DNA from 3 places in the Micromonospora sp. DT4 genome. Region 1 is predicted to be linked to each of the others. Evidence: predicted binding sites of a transcription regulator. Region 1 holds the regulator's gene; each other region holds the start of a gene.

Region 1 (7,524 bases):
ACACCCTCGACCTGGCCACCGACGTCTTCACCGCCAAGTTCCCGTGTTGGAACGGCGACTGGGCCATCATCTGAGCCGACCCACACCCGGTCAGCGAGCACGGCCGCGGCGGCGTGCGGCGTGACGCCGGCGGCCACCAACACCAACACGTCACCGTGGCACGGGCCGGCGTCCGTGCGACACCAGCACGCGAGGTCGACGCCGGCCAGCTCCCGGCGGGCAGCGGCCACCAGCTCCGGGTGCCGGTCGAGGTCGACGGCGTACGCGGTGACCGCGCCGGCCTGGTCGTGCTCGTGGCCGCAGCGGCGGCAGGCGCCGGCGCGGTGCGGGTTGGCGCAGCGGCTGGCCCGCAGGCCGGGCGCGGCCCGGCCGACGTAGACCGCGCCGGCCGGCACGCGCCCGTGAAACAGGTCGCCCAGCACCCTCACCCGCCGTGGTGCGCCCATCGGACCGAGGCCTCGGCAAGATCGGCGGCAAGCCAGTCCCGCCAGGTACGCAGCTGCTTCACGCTGAGGGTGACGGCCACCGCGGTGATGCCATCGCCGATCTCCAGGTCGAAACCGCGCTCGTACTCGTAATCGGACCAGTCGATGTACCGGTCGTCGTTCCCGGCGGGCCAGTAGGCGCCGGAGGCCTCGTTGATGTCGTCCGCGGTAATAGTGGCGCTCAGCGCGTCGACCAGCTCGCGCAACTGCATCGGGTTGAGGCCGAGCTGAACGGCGTCGGGGCCGTTGGCGAGTTCCAGGCCGCCGCCGCCGGCGGGCACCGACCAGTCCAGGTACGGGTCGCCAACGCGATCGCCGAGGTACAGCGCGCTGCCACCGAAAATGGGGGCCGGTCGGCCGCCGGTGGCCCTTTGGTGCTCGGCGCTGGCCATCTCGCCGCAGCGACCTCTACAGCCCCGCCGAGCCCGAGGACGACCGAGACGAAGACGACAACCTCGAACCGCTCGCCCTCCCCGAGCGCCACGCCGTCCACTGACACCACCGCGATCAGTAGCGACCGGCCCCGCCAGCACGAAATGCTGCGCGGGGCCGAACCGCCTGTAGCACCCTCAACCAAGATCAGATATTTGGCGGGCTGGGACAGCTACCCAAGCGCGGGGCCTCGTCGGAGTACGCGTCGACCAGGTAGCCGGTGGCCGCCGAGGGCCGGGGGGCCACCGTCGTGTCGGTCAGCCCCAGCGGCGTCAGCACCCGCTCGGCGAGCACCTCCGCCCAACTTCCGCCGCGCAGCCGACCGACCAGCAGGCCGAGCACCGCGAGGCCCAGGTTGGAGTAGTGGAAACGCCGGCCGGTGGGCAACACCCGCTCGGCGCGGTCCAGCTCGGCCACCAACTGCTCGGCGTCCGGCGCGTGCAGGGTGTCCCAGACGTCGCCGAACGGCTCGCGTTGCAGGCCGCCGGTGTGCGACAGCAGCCGGCGTACGGTCAGCTCGCCGTGCGCCGGCAGGTCCAGGTGCCGACCCACGGGGTCGTCCAGATCCAGCAGTCCGTCGTCGCGGCACTGGAGGGTGAGCACCGACGTGAAGGTCTTGGTGACCGAGCCGATGCGGAACTGGGTGCCCGGCCCCAACGGGCTGTCGGTGCCGGTGCCCCCGACGGTGCGGCTCCACAGCGGGCGGTCGGCCCGGTGCAGCGCCGCCGACACCGCCGGGACACGGGCGTCGGCCTGCACCCGGCGGACCAGCCGGTCCAACCGGGCGTACGCGTCGGAGCCGCCCGTCACGTCAGGTCCCGGGCGAGCATCGGGCCGAGTGGCGCACCGCCGAGCAGGTGGGCGTGCGCGTGGAACACCTCCTGCCCGCCGTACGCCCCGGTGTTGAACATCAGCCGGAACCCGTCGCCGAGCAGCCCCTCGTCCTCGGCCACCGCGGCGGCCGTGGCCAGCACCGCGCCGGCCAGCGCCGGGTCACCCTCGGCGAGGGTGGCGACGTCGGCGTAGTGCTCCTTCGGGATGACCAGGACGTGCACCGGGGCCTTCGGGTCGATGTCGCGGAAGGCGAGCGTGGTGTCGGTCTCGCGGACCACGGTGGCCGGGATCTCCCCGGCGACGATGCGGCAGAACAGGCAGTCGGATCCCATCGGGGCAGTGTAAGGACGAAGGCACGGCTGAGGCAGGATGGCATCGCGATGGCCACCGTCGCGCCGGGCTTCGTGGCGACCGACATGGTCACCGAGTATCTGCGCGGTGCGGAGGGCCGCCACGCGGCCGGCGCCTCCCACCTGCTCGTCGCGTCCTTTGCTCTGCTTCAATCACGGCAACACCCGAATGCCGGAACTGTTGCCTCCGCTGAGGCAGAGCAGGAACTGTTGCCTCCGCTGAAGCAGAGCAAAGGACACCCACACGGTGGTCTGGGTCGGGCACGACCCGTCGCAGCGGGAGGTGGGGTTACCAGCGGCCGAGGCGGGTGGCGAGCACGCTGAGCGCGGCCACGCCGGCCGTGGAGGTGCGCAGCACGGCCGGCCCGAGTCGTACCGGCCGGCCGCCGGCCTCACGGAAGGCGGTCAGCTCGGCCGGGGCGATGCCACCCTCCGGGCCGACGACCAGGACGATCTCACCGGTGGAGGGCAGCTCGGCGGTGGTGAGCCGCTCGTCGGCCTCCTCGTGCAGGACGAACCCGGTGGCGGCGCCGGCGATCCGGCGGGCCACCGTGGCGGTGGACTCGTCCGGCGCACCGGCCACGACCGGCAACCAGGGCCGGCGGGCCTGCTTCGCGGCCTCGCGGGCGGTGGCTACCCACTTCTCCCGGGCGCGTACGCCCCGGTCGCCGCGCCACTGGGCCACCGAACGCGACGCCGCCCAGGGCACGATCTCGTCCACCCCGACCTCGGTCATCGCCTGCACAGCCAGCTCGCCCCGGTCACCCTTGGCGATGCCCTGCACGGTGACGATCCGGGGTACGGGCGCGTCCGCGTACCCCCGGGAGGTGACGGCGACCTCCAGGCTGCCCCGGCCGACGGCGGTGACCACGGCGGCGGCCGTGCCACCCCGGCCGTCGGCGAGCAGCAGCTCCTCGCCGACCCGCAGCCGCTGCACGGTGGCGGCGTGGTGCCCCTCGGGGCCGTCGAGCGTCAACGCGTCGCCGGTGGGCAGCGCGTCGACCAGGAACAGCGGCGCGGACACGTCAGGCGTGGCCGTTGAACGCGTCGCGCATCCGGGAGAAGAAGCCGCCCTGCTTGGTCAGCTCGGCGACCTCCTCACCACGGGTCTTGGCGAAGTCGCGCAGCATCTTCTCCTGGTCGGGGTCGAGCTTGATGGGCGTCCGGACGTCGAGGTGCACGTAGAGGTCACCCCGGCCGGTGCCGCGCAGGTGCGGTACGCCCCGGGCGCGCAGCCGCAGCGTGCTGGCCGGCTGGGTGCCGGCCTTGACGTCGACGGTCTCCTCGCTGTCCAGCGTCTTGATGGTGAGCCGGGTGCCCAGCGCTGCGGCCGTCATCGGCACGGTGACGCGGCAGTGCAGGTCGTCGCCCTTGCGGGAGTAGACGTCGTGCGGCCGCTCGTGGATCTCCACGTAGAGGTCGCCGGCGGTGCCGCCGCCCGGGCCGACCTCGCCCTGCTGGGCCAGCCGGATCCGCATGCCGTCCTCGACACCGGCCGGGATCTTGACGGTCAGCGAGCGGCGGGTGCGCACCCGGCCGTCGCCGGCACAGGTGGGGCAGGGGTGCGGGATGGTCGTGCCGTAGCCCTGGCAGACGGTGCACGGCCGGGCCGAGACCACCTGGCCGAGGAAGGTGCGCTGCACGGACTGCACCTCGCCCCGACCCCCGCACGCCTCGCAGGTCGCCAGGTGGGTGCCGGCCGCGGTGCCCGCGCCCGAGCAGGTGGTGCAGAGCACGGCCGTGTCGACGGTGATCGGGGCCTCGACGCCGAACGCCGTCTCGTGCAGGTCGAGTTCGAGGCGCAGGATCGCGTCAGCGCCCGGCCGGGTCCGTGGACGCGGCCCACGGCCGGCGCCACCCGCCGCGCCACCGAAGAAGGCGTCCATGATGTCCTGGAAACCGACGAACGGGCCGGCGCCGCCCGGACCACCCGGGCCGCCCGCGCCCCCGCCTCCCGGGGCGAGCGGGTCGCCACCCAGGTCGACGATCTGCCGCTTCCGGTCGTCCGAGAGGACCTCGTACGCGGCGTTGATGTCCTTGAACTTCTCCTGGGCCTCCGGGTCCGGATTGACGTCCGGGTGGAACTGGCGCGCCAGCTTGCGGTAGGCGCGCTTGATCTCGTCATCGGAGGCTTCCCGGCTGACACCGAGGATGCCGTAGTAATCCCTGGCCACTGCGTTCCGTGTCCTCATGTTCGTCTCGCGTTGCGCCGACCGGCGGCCGCAGCCGGCCGTCGGCCCTGACTGGTCAGTTCTGGGCCAGCAGCTCGCCCACGTAGCGTGCCACGGCGCGCACCATGGCGATATTGCCGGGGTAGTCCATTCGGGTGGGCCCCAGCACCCCCAGGCCGCCCACGATGGTCGCCCCCGGGCCGTACCCGGTGCTGACCACCGAGGCGGCGCGCAGGTTGTCGAACTCGTTCTCGTCGCCGATCAGCACACGGGTCGTGCTGGGCTCGGTCTCGCCGATGAGCTTGAGGAGCACGACCTCCTCCTCCAGCGCCTCCAGGATCGGCCGCAGCGAACCCTGGAAGTCGAGCAAACCACCCCGGGTCAGGTTGGCGGTGCCGGCCAGGGCGATGCGTTCCTCGTGCCGCTCGACAAGCGTCTCCAGCAGGACGGTGGAGAGCGTGGTCATGGCGGGGCGCAGCTGCACCGGCGCCTCCTCGACCAGCGCCTGGACCAGGGGAGGCGTGTCCGACATGCGCTCCCCGGCGAGCTTCTCGTTGACCAGGCGACGCAGGTCGGTGACGTCGTCGGCGGGCACCGGCCCCGGCAGCTCCACCAGCCGCTGCTCCACCCGGCCGGTGTCGGCGATCATGACGAGCATCAACCGGGTGGTGGAGATCGGCACCAGCTCCAGGTGTCGTACCGAGGAGCGGGCCAGGCTCGGGTACTGCACGACGGCTACCTGACGGGTCAGTTGGGCGAGCAGCCGTACGGTGCGGTGGACCACGTCGTCGAGGTCGACGGCGCCGACGAGGAAGCGCTCGATGGCCCGCCGCTCGGCCGGGCTGAGGGGCTTGACCCGGGACAGCCGGTCGACGAAGAGTCGGTAGCCACGGTCGGTGGGCACCCGGCCGGCGCTGGTGTGCGGCTGCCGGATGTAGCCCTCCTCCTCCAGCACGGCCATGTCGTTGCGGACCGTCGCCGGGGAAACCCCGAGCTGGTGCCGCTCGACCAGCGCCTTGCTGCCGACCGGCTCCTGGGTCGAGACGTAGTCCTCGACGATGGCGCGGAGCACGGCGAGCTTGCGGTCGTCCAGACCCATCCTCCGCACCTCCTGTCGCACGTCGGCCCGCCGGCCCATCCGGGCCGACCGGCCGTCCTGGCACTCGACTGTAACGAGTGCCAGTCTACGTCGGCGCCCCCGCCGACGCGATGATCAAGCTCCTCGCTGTCCGCGCCGCCGGACCGGCCCGACGGTGTCGCACTGGTGCGACATTGCCATCGGCACCTACCGTGACAACCATGACTGAACCACCTCGCCCTCCCGGCGCGGGAGACCCCGGCGGTTACCCGCCGGAGCCGACTCCCCCCGGCTCGCCCTACTCGGACGAGCCGCCCACCGCACCACTGTCCGGGGCGTCCGGCCCGGGCGGCTATCCCCCGGCCGGTGGCTATCCGCCGCCCACCGGTGACCAACCGCCGTCGGGCGGCTACCCTCCGCCGGGTGGCTACCCCCCACCGGGCGGTTACCCGACTGGCGGCTATCCGACCGGCGGCGCGTACGGCGGCCCCGGCGGCGGCTACGCCAACAACGAGGACAAGACCTGGGCGTTGGTCGCGCACTTCGGCGGCGCGGCCGGCATGATCATCAGTGGTGGCGTGCTCGGCTGGATCGCTCCGCTGGTGGCGCTGCTGGCCCGGGGCAACCAGTCCCCGACCGTCCGGGCGCACGCCGTGTCGGCGCTCAACTTCCAGCTCATCTGGTCGATCGTCGGCCTGGTCGGCTGGGTGCTGTCCTGCATCCTCATCGGCTTCATCGGGGTCGCGGCAGCCGTCATCCTCGGGGCCGTGTTCGGCATCATCGCCGGCATCAAGGCCAACGAGGGCAGCCAGTACCGCTACCCGCTCTCGGCCAACCTCGTCAAGTGATCCGGGCCGGCCGCTCCCCCGGCCGGTCCCGGCAGGTCAGGGCAGCAGGTCGCGCACGACCGCATCGGCGAGCAGGCGGCCGCGCAGGGTCAGCACCGCCTGACCGGCGGCGTACCTCCCGGCGTCCAGCAGGCCGTCGGCGAGGGCCTGCTCGGCGCCGGCCCGGCCGGCGGCGTCGAGCACTCCCAACGGCAGGCCGCTGGCGAGCCGCACCCGGAGCATCACGTCCTCCATGTGCGCCTCGTCGGCGGTGAGCACCTCGCGGGCCAGGCCGGGTGACGCCCCGGCGGCCAACCGCTGGGCGTACGTCGTGGGGTGCTTCACATTCCACCAACGCACCCCGCCGACGTGGCTGTGTGCGCCGGGGCCGAGGCCCCACCAGTCAGCGCCGGTCCAGTAGAGCAGGTTGTGCCGGCACCGGGCCGCCTCGGTGCGCGCCCAGTTCGACACCTCGTACCAGGACAGGCCGGCCGCGTCGAGGGCGGCCTCGGCGGCCAGGTAGCGGTCCGCCGCCACGTCGTCACTGGGGTACGGCAGTTCGCCGCGCTTCATCCGGGCGGCGAGCCGGGTGCCGTCCTCCACGATGAGGGCGTACGCGCTGACGTGGTCGACCCCGGCGGCGACGACCTGCTCCAGCGTGGCGGCGAAGTCCTCGGCCCGTTCCCCCGGGGTGCCGTAGATCAGGTCCAGGTTGACGTGGTCGAACCCGGCTTCGCGCGCCTCCTGGGCGGCGGCGGTGGCCCGGCCTGCGCTGTGCCTGCGGTCCAGGATCGCCAGCACTCCCGGCGACGCGGACTGCATGCCCAGCGAGATCCGGGTGTAGCCGGCCGCCCGCAGCCGCCGCAACGACTCCGGGGTGACCGACTCCGGGTTGGCCTCGGTGGTCACCTCGGCGTCGGCGGCGAGCCCCCAGGTGCGGTCGATGCCGTCGAGGATGCGGGCCAGGTCGTCGGCGGGCAGCAGGGTTGGCGTGCCACCGCCGACGAAGACCGTGTCGACGCGGGGCGGTGGGTTGTCGCCGAGCACCCGGGAGGCGAGCGCCAGTTCGGCCAGCACGGAGTCGGCGTACGACTCGCGGCTGACGCCCCCGCCCAGCTCGGCGGCCGTGTACGTGTTGAAGTCGCAGTAGCCGCAGCGGCTGGCGCAGAACGGCACGTGGACGTACACGCCGAAGCCGCGCGCGCCGACCGCCGCGGTGGCGGTGGCGGGCAGCGATCCGTCGACGGGGACGGTCTCACCATCTGGAAGGACGCCGGGCATGGCCACTAGTGTGCCCGGCATGACCTCTCCCGACGTCCTCGTGCGGGTCACCACGGCCCGTGGGGT
Region 2 (11,996 bases), on a different contig from region 1:
AGCCAGCGCCCGCCGAGACCGGCCACGGCCGCCGTCCCGAGCAGCACACCCGTGCCGGTCAGGAACCGTCGGCGCGACTCCGGATCGACGCCCTCGACGGGCGCGGCCGGTGTCACCGGCCGCTCGACAGGGCCGTCCGCAACGGCCGGGTGGGGGGTGCTGGGTGGGGTCCAGGGCCAGGGTTCCAGCTCGAACGGGCCGGCGATGAACAGCCAGAGCACCAGGGCGCCGAGCCCGCCGCCGATCAGTGACGGCAGCGCGTCGAAGACGTCCGCGCCGGAACGGGACAGCGCGGCGGCCACGCCGACGACGCCGAAGGCGGCGATACCGGCCATGCCCAGGGCCAGCCGGCGGACCGCCAACATTCCGAGCAGCGCGGCGAACGCGCCCAGCAGCAGGGCCGTTCCGGTCAGCAGGGCGACCTTGTCGGCGGTGCCGAAGACGTCGATGGCGAACTGCTTGAGCGGCTCGGGGACGGCGTCGACGACCACCCCGCCGACCGCGACCAGTGGCGCCGACCGGGGGCCGGTCAGCACCGCCACCGGCTCCGCGATGCCGATCGCGACGGTGGCGGCGGTGACTCCGGCCAGCGCGGCGTACCGCCGTGACGTGGTGCTCATCGGCCCAGTGTGCGCGATCATCAGGGCAGGTCGCCAACGACGTCAGTGGTTGGTAATGATCGCGCAGACGAACCGGGGCACACCGCCGTACGACGGTGTGCCCCGGGACGGGTGTCGCTACCGGGTCAGAAGCCCGGGCCGTGCTGGTGGCCGTGGCCGTGGCCGTGGCCGTGCCCACCACCGGCGGCGGCCGGCTCGGGCTGCTCCGGCTTCTCCACCACGAGGCTCTCCGTGGTGAGCAGCAGGCCGGCGATCGACGCGGCGTTGGTGACGGCGTTGCGGGTCACCTTGACCGGGTCGATGATGCCGGACTTGACCAGGTCGCCGTACTCGCCGGTGGCGGCGTCGAGGCCGTTGCCCCACTGCATACCGGCGACCTTCTGGGTCACGACGTAGCCGTCGTGGCCGGCGTTCTGCGCGATCCAGCGCAGCGGCTCGACCAGCGCCTTGCGCACGATCGAGACGCCGACCTTCTCCTCGCCGGTGAAGCCCAGATCGTCGTCGAGCACGGGGAGGATCTGCACCAGGGCGGCGCCGCCGCCGGGCACGGTGCCCTCCTCGACCGCGGCCTTGGTCGCCGCGATGGCGTCCTCGATGCGGTGCTTGCGCTCCTTCATCTCGACCTCGGTCGCCGCACCCACCTTGATCACGGCGATGCCGCCGGAGAGCTTGGCCAGCCGCTCGGCCAGCTTCTCCCGGTCCCAGTCGGAGTCGGAGGCCTCGATCTCCTTGCGGATCTGGGCCACCCGGTCGTCGACCTCGGTCTTCTGGCCGCCGCCGTCGACGATCGTGGTGTTCTCCTTGTCGACCACGACGCGCCGGGCGGTGCCGAGCACCTCCAGGCCGACCTGGTCGAGCTTGTAGCCCAGCTCCGGGGCGACCAGCTCGGCGCCCGTAGAGATCGCGATGTCCTGGAGCATGGCCTTGCGCCGGTCGCCGAAGCCCGGGGCCTTGACCGCGCAGACCTTGATGGTCTTGCGCAGCGAGTTGACCACCAGGGTGGAGAGCGCCTGCCCGTCCACGTCCTCGGCGATGATCAGCAGAGGCTTGCTGTTCTGCAGGACCTTCTCCAACAGCGGCAGCAGCTCCTCGATCGCCGAGATCTTCTGGGTGGTGACCAGGATGTACGCGTCCTCCAGGACGGACTCCTGACCCTCCAGGTCGGTGACGAAGTTCGGCGAGATGAAGCCCTTGTCGAACTGGAGACCCTCGGTCACGTCCAGCTCGGTGGTGAGCATCGAGCCCTCCTCGACGGTGATGACACCGTCGCGGCCGACCCGCTCCATCGCCTCGGCGATCAGCTCGCCGATGGTGGCGTCCTGCGCGGAGATCGTCGCCACGTTCGCGATCGACTCCTTGCCGGTGACCTCGACGGCCCGGCCGAGCAGCGCCTCGGAGACCTTGGCGGCCGCCGCGTCGATGCCCCGCTTGAGGCCGGCCGGGTTGGCCCCGGCGGTCACGTTGCGCAGGCCCTCACGGACCATCGCCTGCGCCAGCACGGTCGCGGTGGTGGTCCCGTCGCCGGCGACGTCGTTGGTCTTGGTCGCCACCTCCTTGACCAGCTGCGCGCCGAGGTTCTCGTAGGGGTTGGTGAGCTCGATCTCCTTGGCGATGGTCACGCCATCGTTGGTGATCGTCGGCGCACCGAATTTCTTGTCCAGGACGACGTTGCGCCCGCGCGGGCCGAGGGTGACCTTGACCGCGTCCGCGAGGGCGTTGACACCGTGCTCCAGCAGGTGTCGGGCGTCGTCCGAGAAGCTGAGGATCTTCGCCATGAATGTCCCTTCGAAGCGCCACTGCCCCGGCCCGGCGAGCCGGACCGGGGCAGCGACACTGATCGGTTGCTTACTTCTCGATGACCGCGAGGACGTCGCGGGCGGAGAGCACCAGGTACTCCTCGCCGGCGTACTTGACCTCGGTGCCGCCGTACTTCGAGTAGAGGACGGTGTCGCCGACCTGCACGTCAACCGGAACCCGGTTGCCGTTGTCGTCGACGCGCCCCGGACCGACAGCGAGGACGGTGCCCTCCTGCGGCTTCTCCTTGGCGGTGTCGGGGATCACGATGCCCGACGCCGTGGTGGTCTCAGCCTCGTTCGCCTGGACCACGATGCGGTCCTCGAGCGGCTTGATCGCAACCTTGGTCGCGGTAGTCACGGGCATACCCTCCTGGGGTACTGGTTTCGTTGCCGGCCAGCGGGGCTGACCAGCGTCAATCTGCCTCATGCCACCGGGCGGGGCCGTCGTCGCGGGTGCCGGTCCGCCTGGCGTGCGCGCCCGGGTCACGAGACCCGGGAGCTGGCACCCTCAGGGTGAGAGTGCTAATCGCAGGTTATTCCGTGGCTAGCACTCCGTCAAGGAGAGTGCCAGCGCGTCGCGCCCCGCCAGCGGTATTTTCACCTGGGCCGGGAGAATGAGCAGGTGGATCTCGATCAGCTTTCGGCACTGCGTACCCCCGAGGGGTCGGCCGCCCTCGCGGCGGCGGCCGAACTGGCCGGCGGCGACCCACTGACCGCGGCGTCGGCGCTGCGCGCGACCGGGGTGCCGCCCACGCTGGCGGCGGCGGCACTCACCCAGGCCGAGCTGCGCCACCGGGCGGTGGGCAAATTCGGCCCGGCCGCCGCCGGGATGTTCCTCACCCGCCCCGGCCTGGAACAGGCCACGCGCCGGGTGGTCGCCGACCGTCGCGCCGCCCGGCTGCACGCGGCCGGAGTGCGGACCCTGGCCGACCTCGGGTGCGGCCTCGGCGCCGACGCCCTGGCCGCAGCCCGCGCCGGAATCCGGGTGTACGGGGTGGAGGCCGACCCGGTGACCGCGGAAATGGCCGCTGCCAACGCCGCCGCTGCCGGGCTGGCCGACCTGTTCACGGTCGAGTGCGGCGACGCGACCGCGTTCGACGTGTCCCGGGTGGATGGCGTCTTCTGCGACCCGGCCCGACGCGCCACCGGCACCGGTCGACGGATTTTCGATCCGCGCGCCTACTCGCCGCCGTGGGACTTCGTGACGGGGCTGGCCGAGCGGGTGCCGCGCACGGTGGTGAAGGTCGCGCCGGGCCTGGAGCACGCGCTCATCCCGGCGGGAGCGGAGGCGGAGTGGGTCTCCGTGGACGGCGACCTGGTCGAGGCCGCGCTCTGGTGCGGCGAACTCGCCGAGGTGCCTCGCCGCGCCACCCTCTACCGCCAGCGGGGCGTCGAGAACGACCGCCGTCAGCTCACCGGGTCGGGCGCCGACGACGCACCGGTCGGGTCGCCGCGCCGCTACCTGTACGACCCGGACGCGGCGGTGGTCCGCGCGCACCTCGTCGCCGAGCTGGCCACCGAACTGGACGCCACCCTGGGCGATCCGAGCATCGCGTACCTCTACGCCGACCATCCGACGCGCACCCCGTACGCGCGCTGCCTCGAGATCACCGACGTGCTGCCGTTCTCGCTCAAGCGACTGCGGGCGTTGCTGCGCGAGCGCCGGGTGGGCCGGGTGGAGATCCTCAAACGAGGCTCGGCACTCACCCCGGAGCAGCTACGGCGGGATCTGCGGTTGGCCGGCGACCAGGCGGCGAGCCTGGTGCTCACCCGCGTCGCCGGAGCCCCGACCGTGCTGATCGGCCGACCGGTCGACTAGCGCCGTCGACGTGGCGGGACAGGGCACGCCGGCGACGGCGCTACTGGTCAAGCGTGGGATCGCGCATCGCACCCACCCGTACCGGGTCTCGCCGGACGCCCCGAACTACGGCGCCGACTCGGCGCTGGATCTGCCGACCAGCTACGTCTCGACGGGCCGGCGCGGCCTGCAACTCGAACTGGCGGCAGCGGACCTGGTGGCGTCGACCGAGGCCCGCACCGCGCCGCTGCAGAGCCACTGACGCATTTCGTTACATCGACCGCCCGGCGCGATGGCCGGGGAGTAACAGTCGCGTTGCTGAATTGTTATCGCCTCCAACAAACTTGGGACCTGCGCGGTCTTGTGGTGCTGGTGTGACGCGAAATACGTTGCCGGACACAACAAAACAACACCTCCCCCACCTCCGAAAGGACCCTGCACATGCGTAAGGGGATCCTCACCATCGCCGCCGTGGGCCTGCTCGCGACCGGCGGTTTGACCGCGTGCGGCGACGACGACTCCGGCTCCGACGCCGGCGGCTCCGCCAAGACCCCGAAGATCGGCGTGATCCTCCCGGACAGCAAATCCTCGGCCCGCTGGGAGACCGCGGACCGTCGGTTCCTGGAGGAGGCCTTCAAGGCCGCCGGCGTCAAGTACGACATCCAGAACGCCCAGAACGACAAGACCGCCTTCCAGACCATCGCCGACCAGATGATCACCAGCGGCGTCACCGCCCTGATGATCGTCAACCTGGACTCCGGCACCGGCAAGGCCGTGCTCGACAAGGCCAAGTCGCAGGGCGTCGCCACCATCGACTACGACCGGCTCACCCTGGGCGGCTCCGCCCAGTACTACGTCAGCTTCGACAACGAGACCGTCGGCAAGCTCCAGGGCGAGGGTCTGTCCAAGTGCCTGACTGAGAAGAACGCCAAGAACCCCGTCGTGGCGTACCTGAACGGCTCCCCCACCGACAACAACGCCACCCTGTTCAAGGCCGGCTACGACTCGGTGCTCAAGCCGAAGTTCGACTCCAAGGAATACACCAAGGGCCCCGAGGACTCGGTGCCGGCGTGGGACAACGCGCAGGCCGCGACGATCTTCGAGCAGCAGCTCACCAAGGCCAGCGGCAAGATCGACGGCGTGCTGGCCGCCAACGACGGCCTCGGCAACGCCGCCATCTCGATCCTCAAGAAGAACAAGCTCAACGGCAAGGTGCCGGTGACCGGCCAGGACGCCAGCACCGAGGGCCTGCAGAACATCCTCGCCGGTGACCAGTGCATGACCGTCTACAAGGCCGTCCGCGAAGAGGCGAAGGCCGCCTCCGACCTCGCCATCGCGCTCGCCAAGGGCGAGAAGAAGGACACCGGCCAGACGGTGAAGGACCCCGAGGGCAACCGCGACGTCCCCTCGGTGCTGCTCACCCCGAAGGCCATCTACAAGGACACCATCAAGGACGTCATCGCCGACGGCTACGTGACCAAGGAAGAGGTCTGCACCGCGGCGTACGCCAAGGCCTGCGCCGACGCCGGCATCAGCTGACCGACGCCGCAGTACCCGCCGGGACGACCACCGCCGCCCGGCACGGGAGCACCCCTCCCGTGCCGGGCGGCGCCCGCCGGACGGGCCCCGACCCTCCCTTAAGAAGGAGACCCCCGTGTCCGCGACCCCCCTGCTGGAGCTCCGCGGGATCGACAAGAGCTTCGGTCCCGTCCAGGTGCTCCGCGACGTCGCCCTGACCGTCCACCCGGGCGAAGTGACCGCGCTGGTCGGCGACAACGGCGCCGGCAAGTCGACCCTGGTGAAGTGCATCAGCGGCATCCACCCCACCGACGCCGGCGAGTTCCTGTTCAATGGCGAGCCGGTGCACATCGGCAGCCCCCGCGACGCCGCCGCGCTCGGCATCGAGGTCGTCTACCAGGACCTGGCGCTCTGCGACAACCTGGACATCGTGCAGAACATGTTCCTCGGCCGGGAGAAGCGCAGCGGCCTCGTCCTGGACGAGCCGACCATGGAACAGCTCGCCGCCGAGACACTGGCCGGGCTCTCCATCCGAACGGTCACCTCGCTGCGCCAGCACGTGTCCAGCCTCTCCGGCGGTCAGCGCCAGACCGTGGCCATCGCCAAGGCGGTGCTCTGGAACAGTAAACTGGTCATCCTGGACGAGCCGACCGCGGCGCTCGGCGTTGCGCAGACCGCCCAGGTGCTCGAACTCGTCCGCCGCCTCGCCGACAACGGCCTGGCCGTGGTGCTCATCTCGCACAACATGAACGACGTCTTCGCCGTCTCTGACCGGATCGCCGCGCTGTACCTCGGCCAGATGGTCGCCCAGGTGAAGACCACCGACATCACTCACGCCCAGGTGGTCGAGCTGATCACCGCCGGGCGCTCGGGCGGGCTCGGCCGCGCCACCGACCCGGGCGGCAACGGCGACGGCCCGCAACCGGCCGACTCGATTTCAGGAGGCGCCCGATGACCACCACCGCCGTGCGCAAGGACGGCCCGGCGGCCGTCACACCGCCGCCGACCGTCGGGAGGCACGCCCGCAACTACCTGAGTCGGGTACGCGGTGGCGACGTCGGCGCGCTGCCGGCCGTACTCGGCCTGATCGTGCTCTGCACCGTGTTCGCGGTCATGCGGCCGTCGTCGTTCCTGTCGGCCGGCAACTTCGCCAACCTCTTCACCCAGGGCGCCGCGGTCACGCTCATCGCGATGGGTCTGGTCTTCGTGCTGCTGCTCGGCGAGATCGACCTCTCCGCCGGCTTCGCCAGCGGCGTCTGCGCGGCGGTGCTGGCCAACGTGGTCACCGTGCTCGGCTACCCCTGGTGGGTCGCCGTGCTCGCGGCGATCGCCACCGGTCTGGTCATCGGCACCACCATCGGTCTGCTCGTCGCGAAGATCGGCATTCCGTCCTTCGTGGTCACCCTCGCCGGCTTCCTCGCCTTCCAGGGCATCGTGCTACTGCTCGTCAAGGATGGCACCAACGTCTCCGTCCGCGACAACGTGCTGGTCGCCATCGCCAACCGCAACCTCACCCCCGCCCTGGGCTGGACGTTCGCCATCCTCGCGGTCGTCGGCTACGCGGCGGTGCAACTGCTGCGGCACCGCAACCGGGTGGCCCGCGGCCTCATCACCGACCCGATCGCGGTGGTGGCGCTCCGGATCGCCGGGCTCGCCATCATCCTCGGCACGGCCGTGTACGTCCTCAACCTCGAGCGCAGCCGCAACGTCCTGATCAGCTCGCTCAAGGGCGTGCCGATCGTGGTGCCGATCATCGCGGTGCTGCTGGTCGTCTGGACCTTCGTGCTGCAACGCACCAGCTACGGCCGGCACATCTACGCCGTGGGCGGCAACCGGGAGGCGGCCCGCCGGGCCGGCATCGGCGTCGACCGCATCCAGATCTCGGTCTTCATGATCTGCTCGTCGATGGCAGCCGTCGGAGGCATCGTGGCGGCCAGCCGGGCCAACTCGGTCGACCCGAACACGGGGGGCAGTAACGTACTGCTCTACGCGGTCGGCGCGGCCGTCATCGGCGGCACGAGCCTCTTCGGCGGCAAGGGCCGCGTCCTCGACGCCGTGCTCGGCGGCGCGGTGGTCGCGGTCATCGAAAACGGGATGGGCCTGATGGGGTACAGCGCGGGAGTCAAGTACGTGGTCACCGGCGTCGTGCTGCTCCTCGCCGCCAGCGTCGACGCGCTCTCCCGCCGTCGCGCGGCAGCCACCGGCACCCGCTGACCGCGCGGAAGGTAGCACCAGCATGCGCCCGGCACCCAGCCAGGAGGAGGTCCGGAGGCAGAACCTCGGGGCCCTGCTGCGGCACGTGCACGTCCACGGGGCGACCACCCGGGCCGAGCTCACCACCGCGCTGGGACTGAACCGGAGCACCATCGGCGCGCTCACCGCCGACCTGGCCGGCGTCGGGCTGGTCAGCGAGGGAACGCCGAAGGAGACCGGCCGGGCCGGACGACCGTCCATTGTCGTCCGGCCCGAGTCGGCCCGGGTGTACGCGTACGCGTACTCCGTCGAGGTGGACCGGCTGCGCGCCGCCCGGGTCGGCCTGGGCGGCGCGGTGCTGGACCGCCGGGAGCTGGACCGGCCTCGCGGTCTGGTCGCCGCGGAGGCCGCGCCGCTGCTGGCCGGCGCGGTCAAGGAGATGCAGCAGGCGGTGCCCGGCGACGCGATCTGCGTCGGCACCGGCGTCGCCGTCTGCGGCATGGTCCGTCGGGAGGACGGCCTGGTCCGGCTCGGCCCCACCACCGGCTGGGTGGACGAGCCGATCGGCGCGGCGCTCGTCGCCGAGATGGGCCTCGACGTACCGGTCACGGTCGGCAACGTGGCGGACGTGGCGGCGTTCGCCGAGCACACCAGGGGCGTCGCGGCCGACTGTGACAACGTCATCTACCTGTACGGCGACGTCGGTGTCGGCGCGGGGATCATCGCCGGCGGGCGCCGGCTCACCGGACACGGCGGGTACGGCGGCGAGGTCGGCCACATGAAGGTGGTCCGCGACGGCAGGCCCTGCGAGTGTGGCGCCCGGGGTTGCTGGGAGACCGAGATCGGCGAGCACGGTCTGCTGCGCGCCGCCGGACGGTCCGACGCGCGGGGACGCGACGCCCTGCTGGCCGTCTTCGACGCCGCCGATCGGGGGGACGCCCACGCCCAGACGGCGGTACGCCAGGCCGGCGACTGGCTCGGCTTCGGGGTGGCCAACCTGGTCAACGTCTTCAACCCCGAGATGGTCATCTTCGGCGGCACCATGCGCGACCTCTACCTCGCGGCCGCTGCCCAGATCCGCAGCCGGCTCAACTCCAACGCCCTCGGCGCCTGCCTGGAACACGTCCGGCTGCGCACCCCGCAACTCGGTGCGGACGCGCCCCTGATCGGCGCCGCCGAACTGGCCTTCGAACGGCTCCTCGCCGACCCCCTCGACGTGGGCTGAGCCGCGTACCCTGTCCGGTGTGGACGTCCAGCTGCGCGCCTCCGACGACGACCGCCACCGGGTGGTCGCCGAGCTGCACCGACACACCACGGCGGGTCGCCTCACCCTGGACGAGTTCTCCGAGCGGGTCGGCGCGGTGTGGACCTCCCGTACCCTCGGCGACCTCGCCGCCCTGACGCGGGACCTGCCGGCACTGCCCGACCCCGCAGCCGCGGCGGCCGGAGGCGGTGACCCGATCGGGCACGGTCGCCGGGAGCTGCTGGTCCTCTTCGCCGTCGCCGCGCTCACCCTGCTGCTGCTCGGCGGCTTCCTCGCCGTCACCCGCTGATCCGCGTCGCACGTGCAGCCCCTCCACACGCCCGGCCCGCATTTCGACGGCCCGCCCCGGTGAACTGATCAGACGATCAGTCCGTACCAGTGGGCGGACGGGCTGCCGGCAGGGTGCGGCTGCCCGGTCCAGACGCGTTCGGTCCGGACCGAGGAGGCACCGCAGACATGGCACCGCTCAGATTGGCCCGTCGCCGGCCGGGCAACCGGATGCACCGCGCGGCGATGTTGCTCATCGCGATCGTCGCGGGGGTCGGTGTCCTGCCCGGCGTGGCCATCGCCGCCCCCTCCGGGGGGCAGCAGCTCAACGCCGCCGACATGACGCTCCTCAACGGAGTGCGGTTGGCCGGGTTGTGGGAGATGCCGGCCGGTCAGATGGCCGCCGAGAAGGGACAGTCGGCGAAGGTACGGGAGATCGGCGCCAACATCGCCGGCGAGCACCAGAAGCTCGACGAGCTCGTCGTCGAGGCGGCCAACAAACTCGGCGCGACAATTCCGTCCGAGCCGACGGCCGAGCAGAAGGGCTGGCTGTCGGAGATGCAGAAGGCCTCCGGTGCCCGGTTCGACCAGATCTTCGTGACCCGGCTCCGGGTGGCCCACGGCAAGATCTTCCCGGTGATCGGCGCGGTGCGGGCCAGCACCCGCGACGCGACGGTCCGCAAGCTCTGCGAGGACGCCAACGGCTTCGTCATGCACCACATGCAGATGCTGGAGTCCACCGGCCTGGTCCGGTGGCCCGAACTGCCGCCGGCCGCGCTGCCCGCCCCCGGCAAGGACGGCCTACTGGCCGCTGCCGGGGCGAACGCGGGACCGCAGGTCGGAGTGAGCAGCACCGTCGTCTGGCTGGTCTTCCTCGCCGCGCTCGGCACCGGCGGGATCGCCACCTACCGGATGCTGCGCCGCAGCTGACCAACAGTCGAGGTGGCCCCCGTCAGCGGTCGACCTGGGTGAAGTCCCAGGAGTGTGGGGCGCGGGCCACCAGCAGGGCCGGCGGATCGGGCAGCGGACGCGGGTTGCTGCGCCACTTGGAGATGACCACGACACGGTGGTCGGTGGACGAGAAGACCTCGCTGGACACGTGCAGCGGGTCGTGCTCCAGCTCGGGCAGGGCGGTGTCGCACACCCAGGTGATCAGGTCGGCGACGCCGTACGCCTCGGCGCGCGCCTCCCACATCCGCACGATCATCTCCGGCGTCCCCGTCACACGCTGACCGTGGTCAACGGAAGCGCCGAGTCGGCCGGCAGGTCCAGCCGGCTCGGCGCGACCCCGGCGGCGACCAGGTGCGATCCGAGCGCAGCCACCATCGCCCCATTGTCGGTGCACAGCTTCGGCCGCGGCACCCGCACCCGGATGCCGTACTTCTCGGCCCGCTCCTCGGCCAGCGCCCGCAGCCGGGAGTTCGCCGCCACTCCCCCGCCGATCACCAGCGTCTCGATCCCCTGGGCCCGGCAGGCGGCGATCGCCTTGTTGGTCAGCACGTCACAGACCGCCTCCTGGAAGGACGCGGCCACGTCGGCGACCGGCACCGGCTCGCCGGCACGCTGCCGTGCCTCGACCCAACGGGCCACCGCCGTCTTCAACCCGGAGAACGAGAAGTCGTACCGGTGGGCGGCGAGGTCCTTCGCGGCGGTCAGGCCCCGCGGGAAGGCGATCGAGGCGGCGTCACCCGCACGGGCCTCGCGGTCGATCGGCGGGCCACCGGGGAACGGCAACCCGAGCAGGCGGGCGACCTTGTCGAACGCCTCGCCGGCCGCGTCGTCGATGGTGGCGCCGAGCGGAGTGACACCCCGGGCCAGGTCGTCGACCCGCAGCAGGGACGAGTGCCCGCCGGAGACCAGCAGCGCGATGGCGGGCTCCGGGAGCGGACCGTGTTCCAGGGTGTCCACCGCCACGTGCGCGGCGAGGTGGTTGACGCCGTACACCGGCTTCTCGGCGGCGAGCGCGTACCCCTTCGCGGCCGCGACCCCGACGAGCAGCGCGCCGGCCAGACCGGGCCCGGAGGTGACCGCGATGGCGTCGATGTCGGCCAGGGTGACTCCGGCGTCGGTCAGCGCCCGCTGCATGGTCGGCACGATGGCCTCCAGGTGGGCCCGGCTGGCCACCTCGGGCACCACGCCCCCGAATCGGGCGTGCTCCTCGACGCTGGACGCGAGCGCGTCGGCCAGCAGGGTGTGTCCGCGTACGATGCCGACGCCGGTCTCGTCGCACGAGGTCTCGATGCCCAGGATCAGCGGTTCGTCAGCCATGGTCGTGTGGTCCGTCCCCGGTCGGCTCGGCGTCGCGCCGCATGACCAGCGCGTCGGTGTTGCTCGGTTGGTAGTAGCCGCGACGCACCCCGATCGGCTCGAACCCGTACGTCGCGTAGAGCCGCTGGGCGGCGGCGTTGTCCACGGCCACCTCCAGCAGGGTGCTGCGGGCGCCCCGACGGTCCGCCTCGGCGAGCAGCTCCTCCAACAGGAGGCGACCGATGCCGCTCCGCTGGACGTCCCGCCGGACGGCGATGACCTGCACCCACATC
Region 3 (11,996 bases), on a different contig from region 1:
AAGCTGCCGCACGCGGCCTCGCCGCCGTCGTCCTGGTCGCCATCCTGCTGCTCCGTGAGGGATCGGCCGCCGTCGGATGGCAGCACGCGCCGGCCGCTGCCGACCTCGTGGCGGTCGCTCCGCAACTGGCGTACGCCGTGCTCGTCGCCGCCCCGGCCGACGGCGGTCACCGATCCCGTCGCGGTGGTCTACCCGGTGACGGTGGCCTCCCGCTGACCCACTTGCTGGGATGCCCGGTGGAGGCGCCGGGCAACGTTGCCTAGACTCGACGGCACAACTGCATACCTCATCCAGAGGGGCTGAGGGATACGGCCCGACGACGCCCCGGCAACCACCCCGCGCGCTCACTGCTGAGCGACCGGCGGGGCAGGTGCCAATTCCGTCCCCGCCGCACCGTGCGATGCGGGGAAAGATGAGAGGACTCTCGCCATGACGTCGACGCTCGCCGCCTCCGGCATCGACACCTCCGCCAGCCCCGCCCGCGCCCTCGTCTGCCGCGCCTGTTCGGCCCGCTACCCGCTCGCCGCCCAGCACGCCTGTTACGAGTGTTTCGGTCCGCTGGAGGTCGACTACGACACCGCGGCCCTGGCCGCGGTCACCCGCCAGCAGATCGAGGCCGGCCCGAACAACATCTGGCGGTACGCCGCGCTGCTGCCTGCCGGGCAGGACCCGGCCACCCGTGTCACCCTCGATCCGGGGCTGACCCCGCTGGTGGCGGCGCCGCACCTCGCCGCCGAGCTGGGCATCACCGCGCCGCTCTGGGTCAAGGACGACAGCGCCAACCCGACCCACTCGTTCAAGGACCGGGTCGTCTCGGTGGCGCTGACCGCCGCGAAGGCGCTGGGGTTCACCCGGTTCGCCTGCGCCTCCACCGGCAACCTGGCCAACTCGGTGGCCGCGCATGCGGCCCGCGCCGGCGTGCCCTCGATCGTCTTCATCCCCTGCGACCTGGAGCAGGGAAAAATCATCACCACCGCGGTGTACGGCGGCGAACTGGTCGCCATCGACGGCTCGTACGACGACGTCAACCGGCTCTGCGGTGAGCTGGTGGAGACCGACGAGTTCGAGGACACGGCGTTCGTCAACGTGAACGTCCGGCCGTACTACGCGGAGGGCTCCAAGACCCTCGGCTACGAGGTGGCCGAGCAGCTCGGTTGGCGGATTCCGGCCCAGGTGGTCATCCCGATGGCCAGCGGCGAACTGCTCACCAAGATTGACAAGGCGTTCTCCGAGCTGGTCGAGATCGGCCTGGTGGAGGCCCCGGCGGGCGGCTGGAAGGTCTTCGGGGCGCAGTCGGCCGGCTGCAACCCGATCGCGGCGGCCCTGCACGCCGACACCGATACGATCACCCCGGTCAAGCCCACCGGCATCGCCAAGTCGCTCAACATCGGCGACCCGGCCGCCGGCCTCTACGCCCTGGAGGCGGTGCGCCGCACCGGCGGTTGGATGGAGTACGCCGAGGACGACGAGATCCGCGCCGGCATCCGCGACCTGGCCCGTACCACCGGCGTCTTCGCCGAGACGGCGGGCGGCGTGACCGCGGCGGTGCTGCGCAAGCTGGTCGAGTCCGGTCGGCTCGACCCGACGGCGGAGACGGTCATCTTCAACACCGGCGAGGGTCTGAAGACCATTGACGCGGTGGCCGCCCAGGTCGGCCCGACCCACCAGATCAAGCCGTCCCTGCGTGCCGCCCGCGACGCGGGGCTCCTGGGCTGAATCCGCCCGGTGACTGGGTTTTCGCTGTGAGTGTGGAAAACCCGCCGCTCAGGACTTGACGGCAGGAACCGGACGGCGCAAGATGCTCCGTGCGGGAGGGCATTTCGCCGAAGACTTTTGAAGTTCTTGCGACCCAACGCCGGAGGCGTTGTGCGAATGTCCCTCCCGACCACGTCCGACAGGGCCAGCGAATAATCGCTGGCCCTGTCGCTTTTGCTCCTGCCAGGCTCACCCGCATGAGCATCACGATCGCGCCGTTCGACGGCACCGACCGGGCCGCGGTCGACGAGGCGTACCGGATCGGCGCGGCGGCCACCGAGGCCGACCTGCCCGACCTCCCGCCGTCCTGCCGGCAACGCTTCGACGCCCAATTCCACCCCCCGATGCCCGGCACCCGCTCCCTCTGACGGGTCTGCGCCCCTACTGTTCGCGGAGCTCCGTCATGCATGATGGCGGCATGACGGAGACCCCGCATCCCCTGTACGACAGGCACGCCGACACCCTCAACCGTGCGCTGGCCGCGATCACGGAGCGGGGCTACTGGTCCGCCTATCCCGAGTCCCCCAGCCCCCGCGTGTACGGCGAGACCGCCGCCGCCGACGGCAAGGCCGCCTTCGAGGCGTACCTCGGTGGTGATTTTCCGCTCGACCAGCCGGGCACCGGCGGGCGGATCGCCACCGAGACGAGCCCGTTCGGGGTCGACCTGGCGGTGCGTTACCCGCACGCCGGCACCGACGAGCTGGTCGCCGCCGCCTCCGCCGCGCTGCCGGCCTGGCGCGACGCCGGTCCGCAGGCCCGGGTGGGCGTCTGTCTGGAGATCCTCGACCGGCTGCACAAGCACATCTTCGAGCTGGCCAACGCGGTGCAGTTCACCAGCGGGCAGGCGTTCGTGATGGCCTTCCAGGCCGGCGGCGCGCACGCGCTGGACCGGGCGCTGGAGGCGCTGGCGTACGCGTACGCCGAGATGACCCGGCACCCGGGCACCGCCGGCTGGGAGAAGGCCGCCGGCAAGGGCGACCCGCTGCGGATGACCAAGACGTTCCACGTGGTGCCGCGTGGCGTGGCGCTGGTGATCGGGTGCAACACGTTCCCGACCTGGAACTCGTACCCCGGGCTGTTCGCCTCGCTGGTCACCGGCAACCCGGTGATCGTGAAGCCGCACCCGCGCGCGGTGCTGCCGCTGGCGATCACCGTGAAGTACGCGCGGGAGGTGCTGGCCGAGGCCGGCTTCGACCCGAACCTGGTCCTGCTGGCCGCCGAGGCGCCCGGCGAGAAGCTCGCCAGCGACCTGGCCCTGCACCGGGCCGTCAAGATCGTCGACTTCACCGGCTCCACCGAGTACGGCGACTGGTTGGAGACTCACGCCCGGCAGGCATCGGTCTACACCGAGAAGGCCGGCCTGAACACGGTGGTCATCGACTCGACCGACGACTTCGCCGGCATGTGCCGCAACCTCGGTTTCACGCTGACCCTCTACAGCGGTCAGATGTGCACCACCTCGCAGAACATCCTCATCCCGGCCGGGGGCATCGAGACCGATCAGGGGCACAAGAGCTTCGACGAGGTGGCCGGCGGGATCGCCGCGGCGGTCGGCAAGCTCACCGCCGACCCGGCCCGGGGCGTCGAGCTGACCGGCGCGATCGTCAACGAGGGGGTGCTGGAGCGACTGGCCGAGGTGACCAAGGTCGGCTCGCCCGTGCTGGAGTCGCGGACGGTGGCCCACCCGTCGTACGCCGACGCGGTGGTGCGTACCCCGACGATCGTGAAGCTGACCGCCGGCGACGCGGACACGTACGGCCGGGAGTGGTTCGGGCCGATCTCGTTCGCCATCGCGACCGACTCCACCGCGCACAGCCTGGAGCTGCTGCGCAAGACCGTCGGCGAGAAGGGCGCGCTGACCGCCGGGGTCTACTCGACCGACGAGGCGGTGCTGGACGCCACCGAGGCGGTCGCCGTCGAGGTCGGGGTACACCTGTCCTGCAACCTCACCGGCGGTGTCTTTGTGAACCAGTCGGCGGCCTTCTCCGACTTCCACGGCAGCGGCGCCAACGCGGCGGCCAACTCGACCCTGACGGACGGAGCGTACGTGGCGAACCGCTTTCGCATCGTGCAGTCCCGCCGCCCTGTCTGACTGGTTGTGGTTAGGGGTTTCCGGGGCAGCCCGCCCCGCTCCGGGCGGTCAGGCTTGATCCCCGCGCGGGGCGGGCTGCCCCGGAAACCCTCACGTGGACGCGGTTGTCGCTGACGTTGCGGCCTTAGGACATCACCGGGGTTCTGCCCTGGGACGGGCTCACTTGTTCAGCCCCGGATCGTTCGGACAACGAGTTGCCGCCCGGGTGGCGTACACGTCGACCGGTCCCCACAACGCGCAGTTCGTCGCGGACCCGGGCGGTCGGCTCGTCGGGCACGCCGGCGGAACGGTCGCTCGCCGTTGGCCTTCCTGGAGACGTTGGCGGACGCCGCGGCCCGACCGGCCTACCACAGGGGCGGATGCGCACCGCGATACACGGCGGCCAGATCGCCTACATCCGGCCAAAGGCAACCATCGTCATGAATCAGTCAGCGCGGTCGAGGCGCCCTGGTCCATGCCCGATTTGTGGTCGTGCGCGACCGTCACTCCTCGTGTAGCGTGCGATTTCGATCACCTCTTTCAGCGGTCGTCGTCGATCGCCGGAGCGGTGGTCCGAGGGCGTCCGGCCGTGCCGGCGTCCGGGCAGGCAACGCCGCGCAGAGTGAGGGAAGTGCACCGTGGCACAGGGTTCCGTGAAGTGGTTCAACGCCGAGAAGGGCTACGGCTTCATCGCCGTGGACGGCGGTCAGGACGTGTTCGTCCACTTCTCCGCGATCGAGATGGACGGCTACAAGGCGCTCGACGACGGCCAGCGGGTGGAGTTCGAGATCGCCCAGGGCCAGAAGGGTCCGCAGGCGGAGCACGTCCGCGTCATCGGCTGACCGATTCCCCGATCTGCTCGCCGGCGGTTCCCCCCGATCGGCTGGCGAGTCGGGGCTGCGGCGCGGACGCCCGCCCGGGAAGATCGTGAACCGTTCCAGCCGATGCTGAGGAGGGTTCATGACCGACCAGACGCCGCCACCCGCCACGCCCTCCGGGCCGGGTGAGCCGGGCCCGTCCGACCCCACCCCACCCGCCGAAGGCTCCGGCACGCCGGCCGAGTCCGGTGCGGCCCCGGGCATGCCGCCTTCGTCCGGCGCGGCCCCGGGCGTGCCGGCCGAGTCCGGCGTCGCGATGCCTCCCGTCGGCGTACCGCCGCAGGGCTGGAACCCCGCGCCGGGAGCCTGGAGTCCGCCCGTCGGTCCGCCGCCGGGCTGGGACCCCGCGCAGGGAGCCTGGGGTCAGCACGCCCCGCCGCCGCAGGGCTGGACCTCGCCTCCGGTCGGCGGCTACCCGCCGGGGGCTGGTCCCTACGGCGGACAGCCGTGGTACCCGGGGGCGCCGGTCGGCTGGTACCCGCCGGGTTACGGCCTCGACCCGAACGACCCCCTGGTCACTCCGCCCGGTGCCGGCATCGGTGCCTGGTTCGAGCGGTTCTGGGGCGCGCTTCGCCGGGGCTGGCGGCAGTTGGTGCCGATCATGCTGCTCACGCAGGTGTTGCCGGCGGCGGTGCTCTCGGTCATCTCGTTCGGTGTGGACCCGTCGCCCGGCTGGGAGGCGCAGGCCGAGACGAACCCGTCGGCCGGGTTCCCGGACAACTTCGCCACCGGCCTCTTGACCCTCGTCGTCGTGCTGGTCGGCGGCAGCCTGGTGATCGGCCTGGTGCAGGCGCTGGGCTGGGCCGCGGGCAGTTGGGTGATCACCCAGCAGGCGGCCGGCCGGCCCGCCCGCCTCGACGCGGCGCTGCGGTACGGGCTGCGCCGGGCGCTCGGCGCGTGGGGCTGGACTCTGCTGGTCAGCCTGCTCATCGGCGTCGGAATCTGCTTCTGCGTCCTGCCGGGCATCTACCTGGCGTTCGCGTTGAGCATGGCCGGACCGGTCTACCTGTTCGAGCGGGACAACCCGATCGGCCGGTCGTTCCGGATGTTCCACGACCGGCTCGGGATGCTGCTCGGGCGGGTGGCGCTGGTGGGTGTGGCGGTGATCATCGGAACCCTGGTTCCCAGCTTCCTGGAATCGGCCGGCACCACCGCGCTCGGCACGGATCCGTTCGCGTCCCCGGGCACCGCCGTCGGGGTGGTGGCGGTCATCGGCCTCGCGGCGGTGTTGGCCCTGCCGGCGCACCTCGTCCAGTTGGTCGGTCTGCTGATCACGTACGCGGAGCAACGCGCTCACGAAGGGCCCGTGAACGGGGCCACACTGGCCGCGGAACTCGGCTGACCGGGCTCATCGTGCTTGCACTCGGCAGGTGAGAGTGCTAAACAAGTCATTGGCACTCGCATACCGTGAGTGCCAATGGTCGGGACGGTGGGGCCTGGTTGTGCCGGTGTGGAGACGCCGGGGCAGCACATGGCCGGTCGTCGCGGGCTATCCGGCCCGGCCGAAGGACGTCGTCGTCGCCAGGTGGCGACGTCCCAAGGTGCGTACACCAGGCGGCCCATCCGGGGCACACATCTCGGGTGGCCCGTGAGTGTCCAGGAGGACAACGCCGTATGGCCAAGATGATCGCGTTCGACGAAGAGGCTCGCCGTGGCCTCGAGCGGGGCATGAACCAGCTCGCTGACGCCGTAAAGGTGACCCTCGGCCCCAAGGGCCGCAACGTCGTGCTCGAGAAGAAGTGGGGTGCCCCCACCATCACCAACGATGGTGTGAGCATCGCCAAGGAAATCGAGCTCGAGGACCCGTACGAGAAGATCGGCGCCGAGCTGGTCAAGGAGGTCGCGAAGAAGACCGACGACGTCGCCGGTGACGGCACGACGACGGCGACCGTCCTGGCCCAGGCCCTGGTTCGCGAGGGCCTGCGCAACGTGGCGGCCGGCGCCAACCCGATGGCCCTGAAGCGGGGCATCGAGGCTGCGGTCGCGAGCGTCTCGGAGGAGCTGTCCAAGCTCGCCAAGGACGTCGAGACCAAGGAGCAGATCGCCTCCACCGCCTCCATCTCCGCTGGTGACACCAGCGTCGGCGAGATCATCGCCGAGGCGATGGACAAGGTCGGCAAGGAAGGCGTCATCACCGTCGAGGAGAGCAACACCTTCGGGCTGGAGCTGGAGCTCACCGAGGGTATGCGCTTCGACAAGGGCTACATCTCGGCCTACTTCATGACCGACCCGGAGCGCATGGAGGCCGTCTTCGACGACCCCTACCTCCTGATCGTCAACAGCAAGATCTCGTCGGTGAAGGACCTGCTTCCGATCCTGGAGAAGGTCATGCAGGGCGGCAAGCCGCTGCTGATCATCGCCGAGGACATCGAGGGCGAGGCCCTGGCCACCCTGGTCGTCAACAAGGTCCGGGGCACCTTCAAGTCGGTCGCCGTCAAGGCGCCGGGCTTCGGTGACCGCCGCAAGGCCATGCTCGCCGACATCGCCATCCTCACCGGTGGTCAGGTCATCAGCGAGGAGGTCGGCCTCAAGCTCGACGCCGTCGGCGTCGACATGCTGGGCCGCGCCCGCAAGGTCGTGGTGACCAAGGACGAGACCACCATCGTCGACGGTGCCGGTGACGCCGAGCAGATCCAGGGCCGGGTCAACCAGATCCGGGCCGAGATCGACAAGAGCGACTCCGACTACGACCGCGAGAAGCTGCAGGAGCGGCTGGCCAAGCTGGCCGGTGGCGTTGCGGTGATCAAGGTCGGCGCGGCCACCGAGGTCGAGCTCAAGGAGCGCAAGCACCGCATCGAGGACGCCGTTCGCAACGCGAAGGCGGCCGTCGAGGAGGGCATCGTCCCGGGTGGTGGCGTCGCGCTGGTGCAGGCCGGCAAGACCGCCTTCGACAAGCTGGACCTGGTCGGCGACGAGGCGACCGGTGCCAACATCGTCAAGGTGGCGCTGGACGCCCCGCTGCGGCAGATCGCCGTCAACGCCGGCCTCGAGGGCGGCGTCGTGGTGGAGAAGGTCCGTAACCTCGAAGCGGGTCACGGCCTCAACGCCGCCAACGGCGAGTACGTCGACCTGCTGGCCGCGGGCATCATCGACCCGGCCAAGGTGACCCGTTCGGCGCTGCAGAACGCGTCGTCGATCGCCGCGCTGTTCCTCACCACCGAGGCCGTCGTCGCGGACAAGCCGGAGAAGACCCCGGCTGCCCCGGCTGGCCCGGGTGGCGGGGACATGGACTTCTGAGTCCAGTTCCGACACACCGAACGGGGCGGGCCGCTGACGCGGTCCGCCCCGTTCGTCGTCAGGTGGGCAGTGGACGCTGGTTGCGGCGCTTCTGCGCCCGGTCGTACGGCGGCAGCAGTTGGATCGGCGCGTCCACCATCTCCTGCGGCTCCTCGGTCGCCGGCTGACCGTCGGTGGTCATCTCGGCCAGTTGCTCGGCGTCGCCGTAGTCCAGTCGGTCGAACGGCAGTTGGCCGGGCAGCTCGCCGACCGGTTTCCAGGTGATCGGCGGGCCGTCCTCGGTCTGGTCGTCATCCGTGGTCATGGCTGCCTCCTCTACCAAAACGGTAGGGGGCGTCGATGCCCGACGCGGGGCAAACGGACTCGTGTAACATTTGTGATTTATGTCTTCGCCGTCCCATGGGTCGCAGATGGTGGATTGGTGCACGGCGGTGAGCGCGGGCCATCAGCGCCGTCCGCCGTACCCGTAAGTACCCGCGACCAGATCTACGTGCCCGCCATGTTCTGTGCTTCGCCTATCGCATAGTGTGACGAACAGAATCCGGATCGGAGCCAGCATCATGCCCAAGCGGGCATTCCCTCATCAGTGACCCCCTGATCGCATGAGGGCTGCCCGTGAGGGAGTTTTCGCTGGATATGTGGGTGGGAAGTGGTGGAGTGGCGGACTTCAGGGGTCTGGATTGTCCTGAGTTGCTGTTGACGTGGGTACCTTCCGGTATGCATTGGGGGCAGGGCCCGGTGCTGCCTGAGGTGCTTTCGGCGCCACCGGTTGCGGGTCTGCATCTGGTGCACCTGGATGCCGGGCCGATCGGGTCCCCGGTGGTGGATGTGTTGTTGGCGCAGCCGGTGGATGTGGCGGCGCGGGCGATAATTGTCCCGCCGATGTCGGTTGGTGCCGGGCTGGCTGTGGTGGGGGCGCTCGCTCGGGCTGACACGGTGCGCTTGCCAGTGCGGCTGCCCGGTCAGGCTCTGGCTGGTGAGGATCTGGCCAGTTTGGACCCGGAGCGGGTGGTGCCCCTGGGTGTCCAGGGGCGCTCCGCCGACTTGGCCAACGCGGATTACGTGCTGGTCCTGCCGGAGCGCCATCTGATCGCTGAATATCCCGCCAGCCCCATCGGCCTCGGCGTGACGCAGACGGCGGCGGGCACGGAGATGCCGTGGGCGGTGCGGTGGATCGGTAAACGGGCCGAGGTGGGCCTGCCGCAGCCGACCGTCAACGCGCGCTTCGGTCACCTCAGCGGCGTTGTTGGGCTCGCGACGCCGGTTGGCGCGATCCTGCCTGTCGACGGGGGAGTCATCGGGTTGTGGCGTGAACTGGCCGGCTTGACGCCCGGCCAAGCCATGCTGGTACAGGTTCGCAGCGGCGAGGAAGGGTCCACCGCGAGCTTGGTGGCGATCCGGTCATCGGACGGGATCGCCTTGCTTCATGACACCTCGTCGGGTGTGCGAGCCGCGACCCTGCCCCGGCATCCGACCGCACTCGGCATCGCTCCGGCGATCGTGCCGTTGGAGGCGATGGCCAATACGGGCGTCGCGATAAGTGTTGTCCACCGACGTGCTGTGAGTGTGTTGGCTGAGAACGGATCGACCAGGGAGATTGCCCTCGGGACTCCTCCGACCCAAGCGGCGATCATGGACCGGTTGTCCCAGGTCAATCCATGGTGGTCGCTCGGTAAAATCTTCAGGTCCAACTGCGTGTTAGCTGCGCAAGGCGTCGAGATGATGTTGGCGGAGCGGGGTGCCCTTCGGGTGCAGGTGCCGCCGTCGGAGCCAATGCGGCTGACCGATCTGGTGAACTTCGCGAACGACGCCGGGCGTGGTGTCGCGATACCCGAAGGTGGTTTCGGTTTTGTTCACACGACTGTTGGTGCGGTGCGGCGGGCGTTGGACACGGCCGCTGTGTGGGACGAGCGGGGATTCGTGGCAGTGCCAGGCCCGTCTGGTTCGCCGCGTCATGTCGTAAACGCGGTGCGGCTGGAACATGGGCCGGCGCTGCTCGACGGGCAAGTCGGTCACGCCGTCACGATCGAGGATGACACGCCGGTGTGGTTCCTGCCGCTGACCGAAGGCATCAGAGTCGATGGTCCAGCCGTCGCGGCGGCGGATCTGGGGGCCGAGCAGGCGGGAGCGGCAGGAATTGAGGTCGAGACAGAGACGGCTCTCGAGCCGCCAGCGGGCCTGACAGAAGATCAAATCTGGGGGCTCGGTGTCTTGGCTGAAAGCCCGAACGCGAAGATCGTCATTGACAGACGCGAGGGAGATTGGATCTTCGAGGCCGTCACATTTCCGGCGAGGATGTCGCAGCGGGAGGCGATCGGTCGCGTTTCGGTGGACGCCGCCATCGCCGACGTGCGGCAGGCGATCGATGCTCTCGCCGGTGGTGCGGGCAAGTCTCTCGAGGAGGCGTTGCGAAGCACAGCCTTCACGGTGACCGCAGCCGGGGAAGGCGTGACAGTCCTCGATACTGATCAATTTCCGGATTCGGGATTCTTCTACACGCAATACACCGTGGGTGTGCCGCTGGTGCAGCTTTTCTGGCTCATGTTGGAGGAAACTTCCAGGTTTCCCACGGAAGAACTCACTGAAAGCGAGGTGCGTAGTCAGCTCCACCACACTTCGGCACTCGGTTTCGCCGCAACGGTCGTCCGTGAATATGACGGCATCGAACGCGACCTCTCGAAATACGAGACATTAGAGGAGCTCGCGTATGGCTCGGACATGAACAGCACTTCGCTGGCCGGTTTCATTGCACTGGCGTACACGCAAGTGGCCGCTGCGATCTCCGGCGAAGCATTTGAGAATCTGCCGAAGAACAACACGATGATCGCTAGCCGCACTGCGCTAGCCGCCGTCCGGCGGGGCCTTCCTGGCGACACCCGTCTTTGGGTAGAGTCACGCGCGGACGATCTTGCTTATCGAATTGTGGCGGATTACGTTTCCAGAATGGTTGACGGCACGGCGGGCCAGGTCGGCGGCTCTCCGGCTAGGGTCCGATGGTTCCTCGACTCGTCTCTCGAAATGACCGATGGCTCTGGGACATACCGGCTCCGCGAGTACCTCGCGAGCATCTTCGCGGTGGGGGCCCCGCTGCTCGACCAGAACCAGGTCCTCGAGGTCCGCACCCACATGCTCACGCTCGATGACGGGCACGGACAGTTGGAAGCTATGCCGCTCGTCGTCCTGGAGCTGCGCCACCATCACCCGTTCTATCCCACTCTCGACGAGGTCGAAGCCGAGTTCCGAACCCTCGCCGGTCGCCTCGGTGAGCGAATGGATCAGTTGCTGGATCGGATCGAGTCCCGCGCCGGCGGCGCCCCCACAAAGGGGCGGTATCGCGGCGTGGAGCCGGTGGTGGTGCCTGTGCTGGCGATTACGGATGCAGCCGATTTGTCGAAAGTGCTCGATTCGGTAACCGGGCCGGTGGGTACGGTGTCCGTATCTGATCCCTTGATCGATCCTGCCTCGTGCGTGATGTTGCTGAGCGAGGCGATGGGGCATCTGTTTCCGCAGCGGTGGTTGCGTGACGTGAAAGGTGGTGAACTGGCGGGGCTGAGACACGTTTTGCCGCAGGCGGTGCGTACGGTTGACGACTCGGTGTTGGATCGACGGCAGAGAAGCCGTCTGGTCGGCGGCGCTGATCTTGTCTCTTTCACGTCGTGGAAGCAGTTGGAGGCACGGCTTGAGCAGGCCGGCACCGGTGCGGGGTCGAGTACGGCGTTGATTCTGGTCCAGCGCAGCTCCCATGTTGGACACGCGATTGGGGCGCACCGGTTCGCGAATGGTGATGTTGTCTACTTCGACTTGCAGCGTGAGCGTGGCAAGCGGGTGCTGGCAGGTCGGCCGGCGCTGAGCCCGACGCGGGCGTCGGCTGTCATCCTGAACGAAAGCGGTCGTGAGGTCCCGGTGGCGCGGGAGGGGGTGCCGTCGCTGATCGAGGCTTTGATCGATCCGGCCGCCGACCACCGCTTCGGAGCGGTGGGGTTCGAGGCCGAGACACGGGCGAAGTTGAACGTCACCGATCCTGGAATCTATGTGCTTGCCTGGTCGAAGCATCT

The links. The regulator HrcA, encoded in region 1, represses chaperone genes, less so after heat shock. The targets are predictions, from matches to a motif close to GGTTNGCACNCTCNNNNNGAGNGTGCNAACC.
Region 2: a site for HrcA is predicted at 2,914-2,944, ahead of groES (co-chaperone GroES). Genes of this name have one in related genera too.
Region 3: a site for HrcA is predicted at 6,094-6,124, ahead of groL (chaperonin GroEL). Genes of this name have one in related genera too.

What each region holds. Positions count from the first base shown of each region.
Region 1 is NZ_JBNCKT010000163.1:1,000-8,523, reverse strand. Features, by position in the region: gene ACLQ24_RS27290 (DUF4326 domain-containing protein) at 1-446, opposite strand, end outside; gene ACLQ24_RS27285 (hypothetical protein) at 425-877, opposite strand; partial or broken gene ACLQ24_RS27280 (serine hydrolase domain-containing protein) at 1,074-1,727, opposite strand; gene ACLQ24_RS27275 (histidine triad nucleotide-binding protein) at 1,724-2,083, opposite strand; gene ACLQ24_RS27270 (16S rRNA (uracil(1498)-N(3))-methyltransferase) at 2,391-3,125, opposite strand; gene dnaJ (molecular chaperone DnaJ) at 3,127-4,275, opposite strand; gene hrcA (heat-inducible transcriptional repressor HrcA) at 4,349-5,371, opposite strand; gene ACLQ24_RS27255 (DUF4870 domain-containing protein) at 5,572-6,198, shown strand; gene hemW (radical SAM family heme chaperone HemW) at 6,235-7,458, opposite strand; gene ACLQ24_RS27245 (enoyl-CoA hydratase-related protein) at 7,478-7,524, shown strand, end outside.
Region 2 is NZ_JBNCKT010000037.1:23,923-35,918, forward strand. Features, by position in the region: gene ACLQ24_RS13455 (molybdopterin-dependent oxidoreductase) at 1-620, opposite strand, end outside; gene groL (chaperonin GroEL) at 746-2,395, opposite strand; gene groES (co-chaperone GroES) at 2,466-2,780, opposite strand; gene ACLQ24_RS13470 (THUMP-like domain-containing protein) at 3,039-4,235, shown strand; gene ACLQ24_RS13475 (hypothetical protein) at 4,246-4,476, shown strand; gene ACLQ24_RS13480 (sugar ABC transporter substrate-binding protein) at 4,656-5,753, shown strand; gene ACLQ24_RS13485 (ATP-binding cassette domain-containing protein) at 5,869-6,687, shown strand; gene ACLQ24_RS13490 (sugar ABC transporter permease) at 6,684-7,946, shown strand; gene ACLQ24_RS13495 (ROK family protein) at 7,969-9,150, shown strand; gene ACLQ24_RS13500 (DUF1707 SHOCT-like domain-containing protein) at 9,170-9,478, shown strand; gene ACLQ24_RS13505 (DUF4142 domain-containing protein) at 9,646-10,386, shown strand; gene ACLQ24_RS13510 (hypothetical protein) at 10,409-10,663, opposite strand; gene tsaD (tRNA (adenosine(37)-N6)-threonylcarbamoyltransferase complex transferase subunit TsaD) at 10,678-11,724, opposite strand; gene rimI (ribosomal protein S18-alanine N-acetyltransferase) at 11,717-11,996, opposite strand, start outside.
Region 3 is NZ_JBNCKT010000015.1:1,839-13,834, reverse strand. Features, by position in the region: gene ACLQ24_RS07430 (hypothetical protein) at 1-263, shown strand, start outside; SAM riboswitch class I at 284-419, shown strand; gene thrC (threonine synthase) at 430-1,716, shown strand; gene ACLQ24_RS07420 (hypothetical protein) at 1,953-2,123, shown strand; gene paaN (phenylacetic acid degradation protein PaaN) at 2,174-3,847, shown strand; partial or broken gene ACLQ24_RS07410 (GNAT family N-acetyltransferase) at 4,044-4,136, shown strand; gene ACLQ24_RS07405 (cold-shock protein) at 4,465-4,668, shown strand; gene ACLQ24_RS07400 (hypothetical protein) at 4,787-6,046, shown strand; gene groL (chaperonin GroEL) at 6,319-7,941, shown strand; gene ACLQ24_RS07390 (hypothetical protein) at 8,000-8,245, opposite strand; gene ACLQ24_RS07385 (hypothetical protein) at 8,680-11,996, shown strand, end outside.